Regions from separate parts of the Collibacillus ludicampi genome, predicted to be linked through region 1. Evidence: riboswitches for the same ligand, from Rfam matches in the RefSeq annotation. Region 1 holds a riboswitch; each other region holds the start of a gene.

The links. Region 1 has a riboswitch for S-adenosylmethionine ahead of DNHGIG_RS19220 (trans-sulfuration enzyme family protein). Riboswitches for the same ligand answer to the same signal wherever they lie in the genome.
Region 2: linked by a shared signal. The riboswitch ahead of DNHGIG_RS14205 (methionine ABC transporter ATP-binding protein) and the one ahead of DNHGIG_RS19220 (trans-sulfuration enzyme family protein) in region 1 are both predicted to bind S-adenosylmethionine.
Region 3: linked by a shared signal. The riboswitch ahead of metH (methionine synthase) and the one ahead of DNHGIG_RS19220 (trans-sulfuration enzyme family protein) in region 1 are both predicted to bind S-adenosylmethionine.

The regions. Positions count from the first base shown of each region.
Region 1 covers NZ_BOQE01000001.1:3,802,825-3,809,767, forward strand. Annotated here, with positions in the region: partial or broken gene DNHGIG_RS19215 (cation:proton antiporter) at 1-96, opposite strand, end outside; gene DNHGIG_RS19220 (trans-sulfuration enzyme family protein) at 294-1,454, opposite strand; SAM riboswitch class I at 1,532-1,639, opposite strand; gene DNHGIG_RS19225 (M20/M25/M40 family metallo-hydrolase) at 1,668-2,825, opposite strand; gene DNHGIG_RS19230 (MFS transporter) at 2,922-4,238, shown strand; gene comA (phosphosulfolactate synthase) at 4,336-5,166, shown strand; gene DNHGIG_RS19240 (DUF441 domain-containing protein) at 5,222-5,674, shown strand; gene DNHGIG_RS19245 (adaptor protein MecA) at 5,713-6,315, opposite strand; gene DNHGIG_RS19250 (substrate-binding domain-containing protein) at 6,398-6,943, opposite strand, start outside.
Region 2 covers NZ_BOQE01000001.1:2,803,313-2,810,255, forward strand. Annotated here, with positions in the region: gene DNHGIG_RS14195 (2-isopropylmalate synthase) at 1-246, shown strand, start outside; gene leuB (3-isopropylmalate dehydrogenase) at 400-1,506, shown strand; SAM riboswitch class I at 1,890-2,002, shown strand; gene DNHGIG_RS14205 (methionine ABC transporter ATP-binding protein) at 2,091-3,122, shown strand; gene DNHGIG_RS14210 (methionine ABC transporter permease) at 3,119-3,775, shown strand; gene DNHGIG_RS14215 (MetQ/NlpA family ABC transporter substrate-binding protein) at 3,804-4,637, shown strand; gene DNHGIG_RS14220 (sigma 54-interacting transcriptional regulator) at 4,781-6,556, opposite strand; gene DNHGIG_RS14225 (amidohydrolase family protein) at 6,844-6,943, shown strand, end outside.
Region 3 covers NZ_BOQE01000001.1:698,128-705,070, forward strand. Annotated here, with positions in the region: gene DNHGIG_RS03610 (phospholipase C) at 1-100, opposite strand, end outside; gene DNHGIG_RS03615 (DUF3501 family protein) at 372-968, opposite strand; gene DNHGIG_RS03620 (rubrerythrin family protein) at 998-1,423, opposite strand; gene metH (methionine synthase) at 1,665-5,078, opposite strand; SAM riboswitch class I at 5,194-5,296, opposite strand; gene DNHGIG_RS03630 (NADPH-dependent FMN reductase) at 5,401-5,946, opposite strand; gene DNHGIG_RS03635 (hypothetical protein) at 6,146-6,616, shown strand; gene DNHGIG_RS03640 (MFS transporter) at 6,787-6,943, shown strand, end outside.

The DNA of each region.
Region 1 (6,943 bases):
GATGATGCCCGCTAGCAGAAAGATAGCAACATCAGGAATTTTAAGAGAATCGGCCAGTTTTCCAGCCAGCATTCCCGTCAACAAAACGATAATCATTAAAAAAAGACTCTGATGAACGATCTGCAAAGCTTCCGATTCGATATTAATATACCTCCTTTTTTATAACTTGGAAAAATTCGTGTGCCGAGCGTAGGGTACCCCCGCAAGGCGTTTGCACTTTGGAGAGAAAACTCGGCGGTGTCTACCCGAATGTATCATATGTTCGACCCGATTCACAAGCAGATGTCAATTGCTCAAGATCTTTCCAGAACGGAACCGGAGACGGTCAATGCGTGATCCAGATCCGAAATGATATCTTCATGATGTTCGATTCCTACGGAGAAACGCAATAGACGGTTCGTCACTCCTAAAGAATTGCGAATCTCTTCCGGGATGTCAAAATGAGTCTGTCGGGCTGGATACGTGATCAGAGATTCTACCCCACCTAGACTTTCGGCGAATGTAACCAGTCGAACTGCAGAAAGAATGTGTTCGACAAGGCGTTCATCCACCACATCGAATGACAGCATTCCTCCAAAGCCCTTGCTCTGTTTCTTTTGTACATCATACCCGGGGTGAGTTTCGAGCCCTGGATAATAAACTTTTTCCACAAGTGGATGTTGAGACAGCCATTGAGCCACGCGCCAAGCATTTTCTTGATGACGTTCCATACGCAAAGCAAGTGTTTTGATCCCCCGCAGCAATAGCCAACAATCCTGAGGTCCCAAAACGGCACCGATTGAATTTTGCAAGAAATACAACCGTTCCGCCAACTCCGGATCTCGGGCAACCACCAATCCTGCAAGGACATCGTTATGACCTCCAAGATACTTTGTAGCTGAATGGACGACAAGATCTGCTCCCCAATCAAGAGGTCTTTGCAAATAGGGAGTCATAAACGTATTATCCACAATCGAGAGAATATTATGCCTCTTTGCAAAACGGCAAAGTTCTTGCAAATCGGTAATTTTCATTGTCGGATTTGTTGGGGTTTCCACAAACACCGCTTTTGTTGAAGGCAAGAGCGAAGCCTCCACCGCGTTCAGATCCGATGTATCTATATAAGTGGCTTCTAATCCATATGAACGAAATACTTGCTCCAATAACCGATACGTACCTCCGTACAAGTCATTGGAAACAATCAGGTGATCACCGGGACGAAAAAGAGTGAACACACAGGAAACAGCTGCCATTCCGGAAGCGAAGGCAAATCCCCGGCACCCACCTTCCAGTTCCGCTATCGCTTCTTCCAAAACTTTCCGAGTTGGATTTAAGGTGCGCGTATAATCAAAACCGGTACTTTGTCCTAAAGAGGGATGAGCAAATGTCGTGGAATGATGAATAGGAAAAGAGATCGCACCCGTTACGGGATCCTTGCGATTTCCGACTTGCGCTAATAATGTGTCCATTCTCATCGTGATCAACTCTCCTTCAAACATAAAATAAAAAAGTCTTTCTCCTAAGAGAAAGACTACGGTTTCCAGAACGGAATCTCTTATCTCTCAGGATGGTAATCCTGCAGGAATTGGCACCGCTGCATCGAAAGATGCCGGTTGCCGGGCTTCATCGGGCCAGTCCCTCCGCCAACTCTGGATAAGAATCAGAATCTATTCAATTTATGTTATATTTTACTTTACAGTCTTCCTGTTCGTCAAGAGATATTTCCCAAAAAGAATGTCTATGATCATACCAATCATTAGCTTCACTGGAAAAATATAAGCCATCCATTTGTCCACAACATGAAAGGATTGGGAGTGGGTATGACCTCTTGTACCGCCGATGAGCGGTTGAATGGTCGGGATGCGTCTCGCTACATTCCCTAGATCAGTCGCTCCTTGTATCACAGGACGAATCATGACCGCATCTTTACCGAGCAGTCGTGTAATCTGCTGTGAAGCAAGATCGGTTAATACACTGTCTTGGGAGAAAGGAGCATATCCGTTTTCTTTTTCTATATGAAACCGGAAAAAAACCTGTCGAATCGAGTTTCTCAGTTGTTGTATCAACCTTTCCTGGATAACTTCGTCGTAAGAAGTTTCAAAAATATACAATACTATCTCAATCGCCCCATCCCCTCCTTTTTCGCTCAGCACAACACGCCGTTGTCCATCCGCCTGCACAAGTCGAATCCATTCTTGCAGATGTTGATGGATCTGGCACCATGCGCGAAATCGTGAACCTTGGTATTCACAAATCAGCCGCAGAAGCCAAAAACCCTCCGTTTGAAAACCTACAATCACCCGTCGTTCAGGGAGATCATCAGCGAGATGTACGGATATAACCGCATCGATATCATCAAATAATCCTCTCTGCAGGAAATCCAGCTTTCCTGACCAATCCATAATTCGTCGTTCTAGCAAAAGCTTTTTGCGGTATTCGCTTTCCTCATATTCTTCTGCAGGACATGCGAGAAACCGCACCTCTCCTCCTGCCCAATGCATGATGCCACAGTTCGCCAAAATCATGGCTGTTGCCGCCATCGTAGAAATTTGCATATGATGCCCGCATAAATGTCCGTTCTCCAGCCCATCCAGATCCGCCGTAACGGCTATGCGAGGGCCTGGGCGTCCTGTATATAAGGATGCAGCGACACCGGTGACTGCGATACCCCATTTCACATCTAGATTAGGGATATGTTTAAAGTAGTCCGCGAGCATACGGCTCGTTTGAAATTCCGAAAAACCTGTCTCCGGCGTATTTTGAAATTGCTCTGCAAGCCTGATGATTTCATGTCCCCTGTTTTCCACCTCTAACCAAAGGTGTTCTTTCCAATTTGTGGTAACCATTTCCACCTCCACAGGTCGTTTCTTCTCCTCTACAAGTCTTGCCAGTCATAGCGTTTATGAAATCGCGCAAAATATCCCTATGAAAGGAGCGATCGTATGAGTGAAACGGACACAAAGCAAACAGAGCGAGCCAAAACAACTTTGTCTGTTTGGCCTGTCATTGCACTTTCACTCGTGCCACTGATTATGGTATTAGGCAATTCGATGCTCATACCGATCCTGCCTACCATGCAAGAACAACTTCACATCAGCAAATTACAAGTCAGTCTCGTCATCACCTTGTTTTCCGTTCCTGCTGGCATCATTATACCATTTGCAGGATACTTGTCTGACCGTTATGGAAGAAAAAACGTGATCATACCTTCCTTGGTTCTGTATGCGCTTGGGGGACTGGTGGCGGGTCTTTCCGCATGGTTATCAAAAAACCCATACTGGATGATTATGTTAGGAAGAGTTCTTCAGGGCGCAGGCGCCGCAGGGACAGCTCCGATCACGATGGCACTCATCAGCGATATTTTTAAAGGGGATCAACGCAGCAAGGTACTGGGTATCAATGAAGCGGCAAACGGATTGGGTAAAGTATTGTCCCCCATACTCGGCGTTCTCGTCGCAATGATCGTCTGGTATGCCGCTTTTTTTACATTCCCCATTCTCTGCAGCCTTTCTGTTCTCCTCTTATGGTTCTTAATCAAAGAACCTGCGATGCAGGGTGAACCTCAACCATTTTCACAGTATATGCAAACACTCAAAATCATTTTTAAGAGGGAATGGAAATGGTTACTTACCGCTTATTTCGCTGGAGCGTGCGCTTTGTTCATTCTATTTGGTGTACTTTTTTATTTGTCTCAACTTCTTGAAGAACAATATCGTATCGATGGGATCCCCAAAGGCGGAATCCTTGCCGTTCCATTGCTAGCTATGGCAAGTACATCTTATATCACAGGAATAAAAATCAAAAAACGATTTGGTCTTATGAAATGGCTTGTCGTAACAGGTTTTTTCCTGCTTGCAGGCTCTCTCGCATCTGCCGCTTTCTTTCGTAATCCTTATGTTTTGCTTTTCTTTCTCGTCATTTCCGGGATCGGTACGGGTCTTACACTCCCTTGCCTGAACACATTGATAACATCGGCTGTCTCCAAAGAAGAAAGGGGTATCGTCACTTCCTTTTATGGTGCCGTACGTTTTTTTGGCGTCGCATTCGGCCCTCCCATTTTTACATGGTTAATTGATGTTTCTCGCGTTTTCATGTTCCTAACAGTTTCCGGGCTGGCACTACTCGTCGGACTTCTCTCCATGTGGTTGATTCGACCCCGTAGCCCCAACAAAGGAGGAACCAACCAACCGCGTAAACAGCCAGATCATATCGTAATGGGCAAGAGACGTGTATTTGGCAGGATAAGAGCTCGGGTGTAGCAACCTGCACCTGAGCTCGCATAACATATTGCAGTCTCTCCCGTGACAAACACCCAGAGGAGTCAGGAAGAGGAATTGTTGGGAAAGGGGCCAGATCATGGATCAACTTGCAATGAAGCGAGCTTGGGACGACCTTCTCGCGAATCCGATCGAAGGGCGCTTCTCTAAGCCTCGTATCAAAGGAATAACCATGTTGTTCGACACCGGCTTAGGCTTACATGAGACAGAAGATCTGATTGATCTTGCTTCCACTTACATCGATTTTGTCAAAATCGGTTTCGCTTCCTCGAAACTATACCCCGAATCGGTTTTGCGGCGTAAAATTATGCTTCTTAAAGAAAATCATATTCACGTCTATCCGGGCGGTACATTTTTGGAAATAGCCATCCTGCAAAATAAATGGCGAGAATTCATGCAACGCTGTGCAGACTTAGGATTTAGCGCGATTGAAGTATCTGACGGTACGATCGCATATGAACGCTTCCTCCGCCGCGAAGTGATCAAATTTGCTCAGTCGCTCGGCTTACTCGTATTAAGTGAAGTGGGAAAAAAAGAGAGTGGATGCTATCTTCCAGTTGATCATCTGTACGAATGTATTTGTTACGATCTGGAATACGGGGCTTTTAAAGTCATCATCGAAGGCAGAGAATCGGGGAAAGCTGTCGGTATGTTTGAAAAAGACGGAACATTACGCAAAACGGAAATTGAAGAACTTTGCGAGAAACTAGGGAGCTCGGATCCAATCATTTGGGAGGCGCCTCTTAAGAACCAGCAAGTAGAATTCATTCACATGTTCGGAATCAACGTCAATGTCGGCAATATCAATCCCCGCGATGTCCTCTCATTGGAATCGTTACGTTGCGGGTTACGCAGCGATACATTGCGTTACACAGTCCATCCGGAATTTTCACTGAACAAGAAAGCATGACTCGCCCTGATTGTCCATATAGTGAAACAGATGGACAGAAGGGGCGATTGGAGGTATGTTTGGAGAGATCGTATTAGTCATCCTCATTATCGTTGGCATCATCGGCCGATCGAACATTTTAGCAACTGCTGCCAGTGTACTTCTGATCTTAAAACTTACTCACCTGCAACGTTTTTTTCCAATGCTTGAGCGGCGAGGCTTGGAGTTGGGGCTCTTATTCTTAATGATTTCCGTACTCGTTCCGTTAGTGAACGGAAAAGTTCAAACGAAAGATTTATTAAGTACTTTTTTTACAATGTCAGGTTTGTTCGCACTGATTGGCGGCATCCTGGCTACATACCTTAACGGCCAAGGTCTTTCGATGTTGAAGGCTGAACCTCAGGTCATGATTGGTCTTGTCATCGGATCGATCATAGGGATCGTTTTCCTGAAAGGAATCCCTGTCGGACCACTCATGGCTGCAGCGATTGCAGCGTTAATGCTTAATATTATTAAAATGTTTCAGTAGAACGTATGAAAACCCGGATGAGAACCATCCGGGTTATTTCACGCAGGAAAGTATTTGATCAGTTCTTGGATAGCCGTACGGTCGATGATCCGTTTCCCATACTCTTCAAGTACCGCGTGCGTGACAGAAGACAAATCCCCGTATTCATGCAAAACGGCCCAAACCGAATCATAATCGGCTCCAGCGACTGATTCCTCTTCAAAAAATAAAAAATAACGATCTCTATAATGATAAAGGGAACATCCCTCTTGTACGACTTCTTTTAGTTCACGAGCTACGCGAATGACTTCTTCAAAGTCATTGAATACGAAAGTGAAAGCGCCCAGAGAGTCAGCAGAATGGAGGTTCATTTCAATCGAGCCCAGTTCTTCATTTTGTTTTTCCACGGCTCCCGGTAACGATGAAATTTGCGTGACGATGACCACAACACCCTCTGTAGGCATCGTAAACGCTTCGATCGCGATCGGACCAATCACTTCAAAGCCAACCTCGACATAGGCGCGTTCCATCATATCCCAAAATAATTCCTGCACCTTACGTCCGTTTTGCCAAATTTCCTCGCGATCAATTCCTCGTTCCTCCAAGTCATCATAGCTGATAAAGATTCGAACTTTATTTTCTCCCAGCCTCTCCACGTGCATCCATATCACTCCTTCGTAGAGAGAAGACCTCTAGTTAGTAGTAAAGATTATGCGCAAGGGCATGTATACGTTCGGTATGCCCTTACGTCGATTGACGTATGACCATATCATGCGGCAAGATCACCGAATAGGAATCGACAGGTTCATCATGCAACAACTTCGTCATCAAGCGCATCGATACAGCTCCCACATCATAAAGAGGTTGAACAATCGTCGTTAATTCAGGACGAACCATGAAGGTCAGCCGCGAATTATCAAAACTGATGACTTTCACTTGTGAAGGAATTTGATACCCCGCCTCCTGGCAAGCATGCATCGCGGCTGTCGCCAATTCATCGGTAGCTGCCAATACAGCGTCCAATTGTTTTCCTTGGGCAAGCCATTGCTTCATAGCGGTCAGTCCGGTTTCATAATCGGTATCTTCACATTCGAAGAGGAGCGGTTCGAGCATTTGCTCTTGCATGACTTGCAAATACCCGGAATAGCGGGGTTCACCCAAGACCAAATGAGAACGCGGTCCTCCGAGAAATAAAATTCGTCTTGCACCTTCTTTCACAAGGAATTGTGTCGCTTCATATGCTGCCTGGCGGTTATCCACATTCACCGATGGTATACGGTTTTCCGGGTC
Region 2 (6,943 bases), 1.0 Mb from region 1:
GGAGAGACTGCGGAATTGGTGCAATATCAGATTTCTTCGGTCACCGGCGGGGGTGACGCACTTGGTGAAGTTCGCGTGCAACTGAAGCAAAATGAAGTGGTGTCCAACGGGAGAGCGGTATCAACTGACGTTCTGGTGGCGAGCGCCAAAGCATACCTTGATGCGGTCAATCGCATTATTAAGAAACGTGTTGATGTGCAGGGTGCAGGATATCGCCACAAAACGATGAGTGTCTCGCAAGGCTAGTCATATTCGGGAACATCGACGGGATATCTCTTGGCAGGGATAATATTTCGGAAGGTTGTATGACTTTCTGAAAGCCCCGCAAAGAGTATCCTTGTCTCAAACGAGTATTTTCTAAATATTCATAAAATAATAAAGGAAAGGTGGAAGAACAGCATGCCAAAGATTGCACTGCTGCCAGGTGACGGTATTGGTCCGGAAATCATGAAAGAAGCGGTTAAAGTCCTGGAAGCGGTGTCCGAACGGTTTCAACGTACATGCACCTATGAGGTTCTGCCGATTGGTGGTGAAGCGATTGACCGCTATGGAGACCCGCTTCCTGAGGAAACTCTTCTTGGAGTCAAATGTGTGGATGCGGTGTTACTAGGAGCTGTAGGAGGGCCAAAGTGGGATAAAGAGCCAGCCCATAGGCGACCGGAGTCTGGCTTACTCAGACTTCGCAAGGGACTCGGTGTATACGCGAATTTACGTCCAATCGTGGCATGCGACTCTTTGTTAAATGTTTCCACATTGAAGCCTGAAATTTTGCGTGGTGTCGATATTTTAATCGTACGAGAACTTACTGGCGGGATCTATTTCGGCGCAAAAGAACGACACGCAGTTGAAGACGGGGAACAGGCAACCGATATGCTTGTCTATGAAACAAAAGAGATCGAGCGTGTCGTGCGCACGGCTTTCCATCTGGCGAGTCAAAGGCGTGGCCGTCTGGCTTCTGTGGATAAAGCGAATGTACTTGAATCTTCACGTCTTTGGAGGGAGACGGTCAATCGGATCGCCCCCGAGTATCCCGATGTTAAAGTGGAACATGTGCTCGTTGATAACTGTGCGATGCAACTGATTCGTAATCCGCGGCAATTTGATGTGATCGTTACGGAAAATATGTTTGGTGACATTCTATCCGATGAGGCTGCTATGTTAACCGGTTCGATCGGTATGTTACCATCCGCTTCGTTAGGGGCTGAAGTTGATTTGTATGAGCCGATCCACGGTTCGGCTCCAGACATCGCAGGAAAGGGGATTGCGAACCCGGTAGGCATCATTCTTTCGGTCGCCATGATGCTTCGCCATTCTTTCGGCTGGGAAGATGAAGCACAGGCGATCGAGCACGCTGTGAATCATGTGTTTCAAGAAGGATATAGAACGAAAGATCTTGCATCTGATAGCAGCTATTTCTTGCATACAGAAGAGTTTGGTAATAAGGTTGTAGAGGAAATTGTAAACTTCGAGATGGATTTCCTCTTCAGGCGGTATGCGACGATTTGAATAAGGTGAAAGTCCCTTCATAACGATGTTCGTCTTCATATTTATAAGTGTAAAGATCAAATCAAGGGCAGCATGGGAGAATTCCTGTGCTGCCCTTGTCTTTCGGAAACTATCCTCTTGGTTTCTTTTGTTTACCAAAAAAGACAAGCCCAATGATCAAAAGCATAAATGCAGCAAGATTTACCGCAAAAAAGAGAAAGAACACATCGATAATCATATCTTTCCCTCACTTACAGGAAGAGTTGACTTTATGATAACCGTAATCGTATGATCTCACTCGTAAAGTGAAAAAATTTTATTGACCCATACTTGAACTCGTGATATACTCCTACCGATAATAAAACACGTCGATGTGTGGTCACAACTTGATATGGATGGAGTTTCTCTTATCCAGAGAGGCGGAGGGACTGGCCCAATGAAGCCCGGCAACCCGTTTTGTGTGGATAACACAAAACATGGTGCCAATTCCTGCGGATGTGAATCCGGCAGATGAGAGCGAACGTAGGATAGTTACGCCCTTTTCCATGCCGGAAAAGGGTTTTTTCTTGTTCAATATGAAGGGTAAGGGGAGGTACAGGATTGTATTGATAGAGCTCATCAATCTTACGAAGGAATATCGATCGGGAAAACAATCGATTACCGCTTTGAAACATATCAATCTGCAAATTCACGAGGGGGAAATCTTCGGAATCATTGGTCACTCGGGTGCGGGTAAGAGTACGTTGATCCGTTGTATCAACCTGCTTGAACGGCCAACATCCGGAGAAGTGGTTGTCGATGGCGTTAATTTGACGGCACTCTCTCCATCTGAGTTACAAGCGAAACGCCGTTCGATCGGAATGATTTTTCAACATTTTAACTTGCTTTCATCGGCAACTGTGTTCGACAATGTTGCTTTTCCATTAAGACTCGCAAAAAGGCCGAAATCTGAGATTAAAGAAAAAGTGGATCGTTTGCTGCAACTCGTAGGTCTAGAAGCGCATAGCCACAAGTATCCGGCACAGCTTTCCGGAGGGCAAAAGCAAAGGGTCGGTATCGCGCGGGCGCTCGCTAACGACCCGAAGGTTTTGCTGTGTGATGAGGCGACTTCTGCGCTCGATCCGCAGACGACACAATCTATTCTCGATCTTCTGGTTGATATTAACCGAAAACTTGGTATTACAATCGTTTTGATCACACATGAAATGCATGTCATCCGCGCGATCTGCGACCGCGTTGCGGTGATCGATGGCGGAAATATCGTTGAATTGGGTAAAGTGGCCGAAGTATTCTTGAACCCGCGTCAGGATGTGACACGCGAATTTATTGCTCAGATCATTGAAAGCGAATTTGACCGTACGATCCTGCAAGAAACCCAAAAGGCTCATCATGAAACAAATGGAAATCGTCGGGTGGTTCAAGTCTCGTTTCTTGGCGCTTCCACATATGAGCCCATTTTATCGCGTGTGACCCAAACGCACGGTGTACACTTTAATATTTTACACGGAACGATTTCCCGGATGAAAGATGTACCTTATGGCCGACTGGTTCTTGAGTTGATCGGTTCACCGGAGTTGCTCGATGTTACGATTCGAGATTTGATCGCTAATCACTTGGAGGTGGAGGTGATCGGATGATGGAAAACGTGGTTTGGAGCGAAATTCTGCAAGCTTCCTATGAGACGTTGTACATGGTCGCATTATCGACAATATTTACAGTCATCATAGGGCTACCACTAGGTATTATCTTAGTTTTGACATCGAAAGGACATCTGCTTGAGAACAGGACAGTTTACCAATTATTAGCTCTCATCGTAAACATCTTTCGTTCCATACCGTTTATCATCTTGCTGATTCTGCTGATCCCATTTACCAAATTGATCGTCGGTACATCGATTGGTGTGGATGCAGCCATTCCGCCGCTTGTTATCGGAGCGGCTCCGTTCTTCGCCCGGCTGGTGGAAACAGCGTTGAGAGAGGTGGATCGCGGGGTGATTGAAGCGGCCCAATCGATGGGGGCAACTACTTGGCAGATCATTTGGAAAGTTCTGCTCCCGGAAGCGCGTCCAGGTCTTATTGCCGGTATCACGATAACAACCGTTTCTCTCGTCGGTTACTCGGCCATGTCGGGCGTGATTGGAGGTGGCGGTCTTGGAGATCTCGCTGTGCGTTATGGTTATCAAATGTTCCAGACAGATGTCATGTTGATAACGACCGCCATCATGATTGTCATGGTACAAGTCTTTCAAACGATGGGCGATAAGCTCGTCTTAAAATATACGCGCAAATAACTTAAAAAAAGAAAGGGAGTTGTTATGTATGTTGAAGAAAAAATGGTTATTACCCGCAGCATCTCTCGTACTCGCGATGTCATTGACGGCTTGTGGCCAAGCGAAGAAAGATGAAGCCGCTCCCACAAAAGACAGCGGCAAAGAAGTGACCTTGAAGGTCGGAGCAAGCGCTGTGCCACACGCGGAAATTCTCAATTACATCAAGCCTAAATTGAAGCAAGAAGGCGTCGAATTGGATGTAAAAGTATTTAATGACTACGTACAGCCGAATATTCAGTTGAATGAAAAACAATTGGATGCAAACTTCTTCCAACACATTCCTTATCTTGAGCAATTCAATAAAGATCACAATATGAATCTTGTTGATGTTGCGAAGGTTCACATTGAACCGATGGGTGTCTACACGAAAAAGGGTGAAGATATCAAAAAGGTGAAAGATGGCGCGACGATCAGCGTGCCCAACGATGCGACAAACGAAGGACGTGCGCTGAAGTTATTGGAAAAAGCAGGAGTATTTCAGTTGGATGATACCAAAGGATACAAAGTGACGCCGAGCGATATTAAAGAGAATCCGCATCACGTTCAGATCAAGCCTTTGGAAGCTGCCATGCTGCCGCGCACAATCGACGATGTAGATTTTGCGGTGATCAACACCAATTACGCGCTTCAAGCGAATTTGAACCCAACGAAAGATGCTGTATTCATTGAAGGGAAAGATTCGCCATTCGCGAACGTTTTAGTCACGCGTCAAGACAATAAAGATTCGGAAGCTATCAAGAAGCTGGTTCAAGAATTGAACAGCCCTGACGTGAAGAAATACATTGAAGACCATTACAAAGGTGCGATTGTACCTGCATTCTAAGATCCTGATCTTTTAAGCGCTTATTTTTTGACCAAAATAAAAAAGGAGTATACAACAATAAAAAGACTCTTACGTTGGATTATGAATACAAACGTAAGAGTCTTTTTTGTAACGGTCAGTCTCAGATACGAATGCGAGATCTCTTACTTCCAAGAAATCTTGTATTTTTTCAGCTTGTAATTCAAATTTTGTCGTGAGATTCCTAAAAGCTCACTGGCTTTCGTAATATTACCTTTTGCTTCTTTTAGAGATTGTTCAATCATTAAGCGTTCCAGCTTTTCTATTTGTTCCGGCAAGTTCCATCCAGATCGAAGGTGACCCTCAGGAGTCGACAAAGGATGAGACTGTTGCATCCTCTTGCATTTGAATGTTGGAGGCAGTTGTTCAAAGGAGATGGTTCTTTCATCATAAATCAAATTAAGAGCACCCTCAATGGTATGTTCCAGTTGCCTTACGTTTCCTGGCCAATGATAGTCGAGAAAAAAATGGTAAACATCATCGTCGAGTCCGTCCACCCGTACTCCCAAAGCATCCGAATGCTTTTTTATAAAATGATCGATCAAAATGGGAATGTCTTCTTTTCTCGAACGTAAAGGCGGGATGACAAGATTGACAACCCCTAAACGATAATAGAGATCTTCCCGAAGCTTTCCATTCGCTATAGCCTCAAGTGGATCTTCGTTCACAGTTGCGATCACGCGCACGTCGATCTCTATGATTTTCGAGGATCCTAGTCTTTGGATTTTCTTCTCTTGTAAGGCGCGAAGCAGTTTCGCCTGCAAATTCGTGCCAATGGAGTTGATTTCATCGAGCAGTAAAGTTCCTCCGTTTGCCTGCTCAAACAATCCAGCACGATCCTGAGCTCCCGTGAAACTTCCGACGCTTGTCCCAAACAACAATCCTTCCAACAAAGATTCAGGTAGAGCCGCGCAATTTTGCGCGATAAAAGGTTTATGTTTACGAGGACTCTCATTATGAATACTTTGAGCAAACAGTTCCTTTCCCGTACCTGTTTCACCATAAATGAGAATATTGGAATTGGAGCGTGCCGCTCTTCTGGCCTGTTCCACTGTTTTTGCCATGGAACGGCTTGCAAAAATAATACTCTCAAATGTAAACCGCGTATTGTTAGATTTAGCGGATGTTGCAATGGGAGCGTTCGATCCGTTTTTTCCGTCTCTTTGTTGCAATTGCAGGATGGTTTCTTTTAACTGTTTTTGTTCAGTGATGTCCTTCGCGACTTCCAATGCTCCTACTTTTTTATTACCTAAGTAGAGAGGAACCGTCTTGTAAAGTGTAGTTACCGCTTTTCCGTTTGTGGAGAAGTGGGTCTCACGGTGACTGAGAGTTCGCCCCGTTTTGAATGCGGTGAGCAGTGTGCTCGAGTTTTCGTCAATGTTCCAGACGTCCACAACCCTTTTGTTGCGTACCGATTCAGGCTCCAACGTGTCGATTTCTCCCATTTTTTTATTGTAAAACAGAACGGTTCCTTGTTGGTCGATGGCGCAGATCCCCTCTTCCAGATAGTCTAAGATCGTGTCGTACAATTGACGGATCATGTTCATTTGCTGTAGTTGTTGCTGCAATTGTTGAGTATCTGTGATGTTTTTAATAGTTATCAGATATCCCGGATAATCGGAACTCGACCGTATCACCGTAAGGTTTGCAATGAGCTGTTGAGTTCCTAGAGAGATGGAGATCCCCGTCTTGTCTTGACGCGTTTGGAATACTTTTTTAAATTCTTGTGACGGGATGAGTTCAAAAATGGAAACGCCAATCAGACGGCTTGGACTTGAGGAAAACAAACGTGCAGCTGTCCGATTGAGAGAAAGAATCTCCCCCTCCGAGTCGGTGAGAACCATACAATCAAAATTTGAGTTCCACACTTGTTGCAAAGAAAGAGCGGGGAAATTGTCCATTCCTGATCACCTCCGATCGAAAAATATTTTGCGAAAATAATTTTGTAAATTTTTCTACGATCATCAACCCAAACCCTTTCGATTTTGAATATTTTTATTCTTACAAGTCATTGATGATCCAACGAAAAAAAATATTTCGAAAAATATTTTTCAATCGCAAAATATTTTTCTGTTTCTCTAACAAAGACATCTTTGTTTTCAAGGAAAAAGATAAACATAAGAAATTTTGAATAGTGGCATGATTATTGCTTTTTATTTTCAGTGAAAATTCCGTCGGAGGTGTTCTTATGAGCGGTGTCTCATTACGAGATGTTCAAGCGATTGATGTTCACTGTCACCCTTACGTTGCAAATCCGAATCCCTATACGCCGGAGGAATTTGTAAAAA
Region 3 (6,943 bases), 3.1 Mb from region 1:
CGAATTTCTCGGAAGCATGTGTTGATACAGGTACAGCAAAAACAGAACTTAACGCTACAATACCGCTGGCAAGACCAATGGCCGTTTTCTTCGCTTTCACCTTTTCTCAACTCCTCGCTCACTCGTTCTCAGGGTTCCCTCATTACTAACCCCTCTTCCTTTTCCATCATAATCGATGATTTTTAACAACATATTAAAGTCGTGTAGAGTTTTGTTGTATAACAAGAAAGCCCTTGCCCTCACCCTTTGGCGAGAACAAGGACTGATGCACCCTTTTCGCTTTCTATCGGTCACGATCGATATTTGGTTCTCCGTTCCACTCTCTGATCATAGATCCAGCGGAGACCGCATAACGCCTCCCGCCGCAAAGATCAGTGTTGGTATGAATCGCGCAAATCTTCACGGAGAGACGCAATGATTTCCGGTGGAAGCGCAAGCTCCGCCGAGAGTTTGGGGTGTGTGAGCACGACTCTTACATTGGCTTGATCAGCCGGAGTGCTGCAAAGATAGTTTCTTGCCTGCTCATCTAATGGGAATTTAAGATAATGCACGCTCGATGTCACATCACCCGTATGTTCTTCTTCGAAGACTCCCTGTATCTGCTTATCGCCGGTTACAAGATAGAGGTGATGTTCAATCCCCCGCAAATCGGTTAATAACCTTTCCAAAAGAGCCTGATTGTCCGCTTCGATAAACAGGGTGGCGGAGAGTTCCTGTTCGCCCGGAATCATCGGATTGTATATATCGAGATACTCAGCAATTTCCCTTTGATCGGTCAGATCTTCGGAATGAACAAGCTCTAAGACCTGAAAAAGAACGGTTTGGCGATTTTCAAAGAGAAGCGAAACATGTTCGGCCAAGGAGACCCTGCGTTTCGCTTTATAAGCGATCATTTTTTTCACGTACGGATCGCGGTTTTTACGGTACGTGGACAAAGGAACGACATCCTGCAATGTTAGAAGTTCCATTCACTAAACCTCCATAGGTATGTCTTGAATTATTCGAGAGAATCAAGCATTTTTTGAAATCTTTGTGCATGTACGCGTTCCGCTTTGGCCATGACTTCCATCCATTCCCCGATTTCCGGGAATCCTTCTTCGCGTGCGGTGGCAGCAAATCCCGGATACATTTCCGTATATTCGTATTTTTCGCCGGCAATGGCCGATTCGAGCATTTCCCTCGTGTTTCTCACCTGCAGACCTGTCGCCGGGTCGCCCACTCCACCTTCGCAAAGATGGTCAAAATGGCCGAATGCGTGTTTCGTTTCCCCCTTCGAGATCGCACGGAAGAGTTCCGCAACGTCCGACAAGCCTTCCGCGTCTGCCTTTTCGGCAAAATACAAGTAACGACGATTGGCCTGTGATTCACCCGCAAATGCGACCTTCAAGTTTTCCGCTGTTTTCGTGCCCACTAAATTTGTCATGTTGATTTCCTCCATTCATCATCTTTTATAGAATTATTCTAAACTGATAATAACTCTAAATTAGTTCCCGGAATGTAAGCGAGCTTACATTTGTTGATGATTTTGCTGTCCTAATACATCTTTGAGGTGTTTAGCACTCTCATAAGGCAAGGAACAAAAAAGACCTTCCCCATGACAGGAAGGTCTCAACCTATTAACAATATGTCAAAGCAGACTGGGATACTTCCATCAGTCCCCTCTTCTACTCCACATTGAAGTATCGTGCTTCCGGATGGGAGAACACCAACGCGGAAACGGACGCTTCCGGATCCATCATACATTCATCCGTTAATTGGACACCGATGTCTTCCGGGTGCATCAACCGGAAAAGTTGACGTTGATCGTCAAGATTCGGACATGCAGGATAACCGAACGAGACGCGGATCCCTTGATACCTCGCCCCAAATCGTTCCAACATGGTCATCTCCGGCGGATCGGGGAATCCCCATGCATCACGAATGATCTGATGGATCCGTTCGGCGAACGCCTCCGCCAGCTCGAGTGCCAACGCTTGCAGAACGTGTGAGCGCAAGTAATCTCCCTGGTCTTTCCACTGGGTAGCCAGTTCACGAATACCATGACCCGCGGTAACAACGAGGAACGCCACATAATCCATGACGCAACTTTCCACCGGCTGCAGGAAGTCTGCCAGACACAAGTAGGGGCTTTTCTTTTGTCTTGGGAAGGAAAAACGTTCAATCACGCGCGAGTGATCATTCGGATCATAGATCAAAACATCATTTCCCGAAGACTGGGCCGGAAAATAGCGGTACATTCCGTGTGCGCGGATGATTCCGTTCGTCTCCGCTTCCGTGTATAACTGATCGACGATTTCCTTCAGTTCAAGCGCCTTTTCATCTCCTTCTGCCAGAAGCTGATCCACGTTTCCGCGCAGCCCGAGATGCTTGCCCAAGAGCATGCGCATATTCACATACGGCTTCAGATAGCGCAAAGGATAATCCCGCAAGATATGGCGTTCAAAATCAGGTGGCTGAAATACAGGGGCATCCCTGCGCACATCCGACGTTTGAGGCAGTGCAGCGGTATGTCCCGCTCCTTTGTCTTTGTCCGCATCCGCCAGATGGGCGTTCATACTTTTCCTGATCTCTTGAACCAAAAGTTCTTTCTGTTCCGGATCACTCAGCCGGTTCGCCAGTTCCAATCCTTCCATCGCATCTTTTGCGTAGAGGACGATTCCGTCATACTCAGGCGCGATTCTCGTCATCGTGAACTTGCGTGTGAGAGCCGCACCGCCGACGAATAAAGGCACATCGATCCCGGCAGCGCGCAAATCTTGTGCGGTGACAACCATTTGCTGCGCCGATTTGACAAGCAAGCCTGATAACCCGATCGCATCCGGCTTCTCTTCATGATACGCGCGAATCAGTTGTTCCGGCGGCACTTTGATCCCCAGGTTGACCACCTGATAACCATTGTTAGACAGAATGATCTCCACGAGGTTTTTCCCGATATCGTGGACATCCCCTTTGACCGTCGCCAGAAGGATCTTTCCTTTCACCGCCGTTTCCGTGCGTTCCATATACGGCTCAAGAAAAGCAACGGACGCTTTCATCACTTCCGCACTCTGCAACACCTCAGCGACGATCAGTTCATTGTCATTAAACAAGCGTCCCACTTCTTCCATGCCCGCCATCAATGGACCGTTGATGATTTCCAACGGCGAATATTTCTTCAACGCCTCCTGTAAATCATCAATCAACCCGTCTTTCGCCCCTTCGATCACATAGCGCGCAAGCCTTTCTTCCAAAGACAGCAACGAGTTATCTGCCGCTTTTTGGCTGACTTTCTTTTCCCGGTAAAACGCCGTAAACGTGGCGAGCGTTTCGGGGCTTGTACGGAACAACAGATCCTCCGCCAAGCGTCTCTCCTCTTCCGGAACGGAAGCGTAGCGCTCCAATTTCTCCGTATTCACAATCGCGTAATCCAATCCGGCACGCGTACAGTGATAGAGAAAAACGGCATTCAACACTTCACGGCCCGCGGGAGGAAGTCCAAAGGAGACGTTGCTAATGCCGAGAATCGTCTGGCATTCGGGCATCGCCTCTTTGATCAGACGAATGCCTTCCACCGTTTCCGCCGCCGAACCGATGTACGCTTCATCTCCAGTCCCCACCGGAAAGACGAGTGGATCGAAGATGATGTCTTGCGGCTGCAAACCGTATTTTTTTGTAAGCAAATCATAGGAACGTTTGGCAATCTCCAATTTCCGCTCTTTCGTGGTCGCCATGCCCGCTTCATCGATCGTACCGACGACAACTGCCGCACCAAACTGGTGAATCAGGGGAATGATTTCGGCAAACCGCTTTTCGCCGTCCTCCAGGTTAATGGAGTTGATGATCGCTTTTCCCTGGGAATACTTGAGAGCTGTCTCGATGACTTTCGCATCTGTCGAGTCGAGCATGAGAGGCACTTTCACTTTTTTGACGACGAACTGCAGAAATTTCTCCATATCGGCCAATTCATCACGATCAGGGTCGGCCAGGCAGATATCGATCACGTGCGCTCCCCGCTTCACCTGCGTCCGCGCGATTTCCGATGCCTCTTCATATTTGCCCGCTGCAATCAGTTCGCGAAACTTTTTGGAACCAATGACATTCGTGCGCTCTCCTACGAGGACCGGGCGGTTATCCGCCTCCACGTATACCGGTTCAATCCCCGAAACGGCGGGAGGATGGTTCCCCGCTTTCTTTCGAGGGGTATACTCTTTCATCGCCTCTGCAAGGGCACGAATGTGTTCCGGAGTTGTCCCGCAGCAACCTCCCGCAATATTGATCCATCCCTGTTCGGCAAAGCCGGCCATTTTTTTGGCCAACGCGGCGGGTGTTTCATGATAATGCCCATCCTCATCCGGCAAACCCGCATTCGGATAACAACTGACACCGCATCGGGCGAGATCCGACAATGTGCGCAGGTGATCGCGCATGAATTCCGGACCCGTCGCGCAGTTCAAACCTACGGACAGAGGGTGCAGATGTTCGATCGAAATGTAAAAAGCTTCGATATTTTGGCCCGCCAGTGTGGTACCCATCGGTTCGATCGTTCCTGAAATCATGATCGGGAGTTCACGATCCAACTCTTGAAAAGCTCGCCGGATTCCGATCGTCCCCGCTTTCACGTTCAACATATCCTGAGAAGTCTCCAGCAACAAGACATCGACTCCGCCCTGAATCAAGGCACGCGCCTGTTCATAATAACTTTCAACCAATTGATCGAACGTGATCCCGCCGGTAACTGACAATGTTTTCGTTGTCGGGCCCATGGATCCCGCCACAAAGCGCGGCCACTCGGGAGTGGACCATTTTCGGGCCGCTTCGACAGCCAATTTCGCCGCTGCCCGATTGATTTCCTCAGCACGCGATTGCAAATCGTACTCCGCCAAAACGACGCTCGTCGCTCCGAACGTGTTCGTTTCAATGATATCGGCTCCCGCCTCCAGATATGCCTCATGGATTTTGCGGATCACATCCGGACGGGTCAGGTTCAACATTTCATTGCAACCTTCATACTGCTCGCCGCCAAAATCTTCTGAAGACAGCGCTTCTCGTTGTATCATCGTTCCCATAGCCCCGTCCAAGACGAGGATTTTCTTTTCCATCTGTTTCTCGATTCGTGTAGGTTCGCGCACATGCCTCTCCCTTTCTTGCCACTTCCCTGTATAAGAAAACCCTCACCTGATCAAGGAGAGGGCTCAACTGTCAAAAGCGACAACTCTCCTATCTTCCAGAAACGCATTCTGCTGGAATTAGCACCGTATGAAAACACCGGTTGCTGTGGTTTCACAGGGCCAGTTCCCTCCACCACTCTGGATAGAAGTGTTCTACTATTCATATCATTGTACTCTAGTTTGACTGCCAGCGCGAATCTTGTCAAGAGAAAACGGTGAATTTCCGCTTTTGGGAAATTCACCGTTTCCTCAGTCAGAAGGTCGACCGATTTCCTCGCAAAGCTTTACCTATTTGTACGATTTGATCGACGAGAGCCGAGAGATTCTGTTTCAGCAAGGAATTCGTGATCTGGCCGTTCTCCACATACGCTTTATCGACAACCACTTGTCCGGGCATGACGAGCGCATAGAGTCCCCGCAGCACGATGCGCATATTATTGAGGGCATTGATACCGCCTTTGCCGCCACCGGCAACGGCCACGATACCTACCGGTTTATCACGGAAATGAGTGTTGCTCAAGAAATCCAACGCATTTTTTAAAGCGCCCGACATCCCATTATGATACTCGGGTGTGCAGATGATAAATGCGTCTGCTTCGAGGGCAATTTTGTGTAAATACTGTACATGGGGATCGTTGCTTTGTGCTTCATCTCCTTGAAAGATCGGCAACATATGTTCACGAACATCAAAGAGATCGACCGTTACCCCGTGGTTCGCGAGTTCCGTCCGAATGTATTCGGCTACCGTTTTTGTGTTGGCGCCTACCCTGGCGCTTCCGTTCATAACAACGACCTTCACATTTGGCACCTCACTCTTCGTCAAGTTATCAATTTTTTAAATCTTTTCCCTCTATGATACATATTCTAACTTTTCGTCCACAGAATAGCACGATCCATTCAGGAAAATTTTTATTTCATGTAGTAAGAAAAGGGATTGGCACTAGAACTTGTGACCCAATTCACTTATAATCTTACATAGAAAGACAGGGGGCTAGGATATGACGATTTCAACATGGATTTGGATTCTCATTCCAATCGCACTGCTCATCGGTTTATATATATATGCGTTTCGCCGGTTCCAAAAGCAGAAAGAGCAGTTCGACGTACAGTATAACACGTACAAAGAAACGAAGGAGATCTTCGTACTCGGGAAGAAAATCGTACGACAGCCCGTACGTGAGGAAGGACCTTTCCGTTTCTTGAAAGTCAAGACCTACCAGGTCGTGGCACGATTGATGATTTCACAGACGATCAAGGGTATCAATCGGAGTATGATGCATACGATGACGTTCACCCTTGATAAAAAAGAGTACCAAAAAATTGAGCCCAATCGAAAGTACCGGGTAGAATTGGCAGGCAACTATATCGGAAAAGTCTTCGCTCCCGCACCCGAAAAGAAAGAGAAGAAAAAAGGTACCGAGAAAGAAAAAGGCAAAGAGCAAGCACAAGAGAAAAAGAAGAAAAAATGAGCAGTTAGAAGTTGTTTAAAAAGCCACCTCAAGGTGGCCATTTTTGTTGTTATCTTCCTATGCTTCCCGCAACAAGATGACACTTAAGAGTACGACATGTATCATCGTAAAGGGACATTACTAGCCATGCTCGTATATAAAAATTTGCCTCTTGGAGAAAGGGTGATCGCATGAATCGGCAACTCATCGTTTATCTCGTATCATTCGCCGCTTTCCTCGGACCGTTTACACAAACGATCTATGCTCCGATTCTTCCGGAGATACAAAGCGATTTTCGTACGTCCCAGTTTCTTGTGAATTTGAGCATCTCCATTTTCACAATCTTTT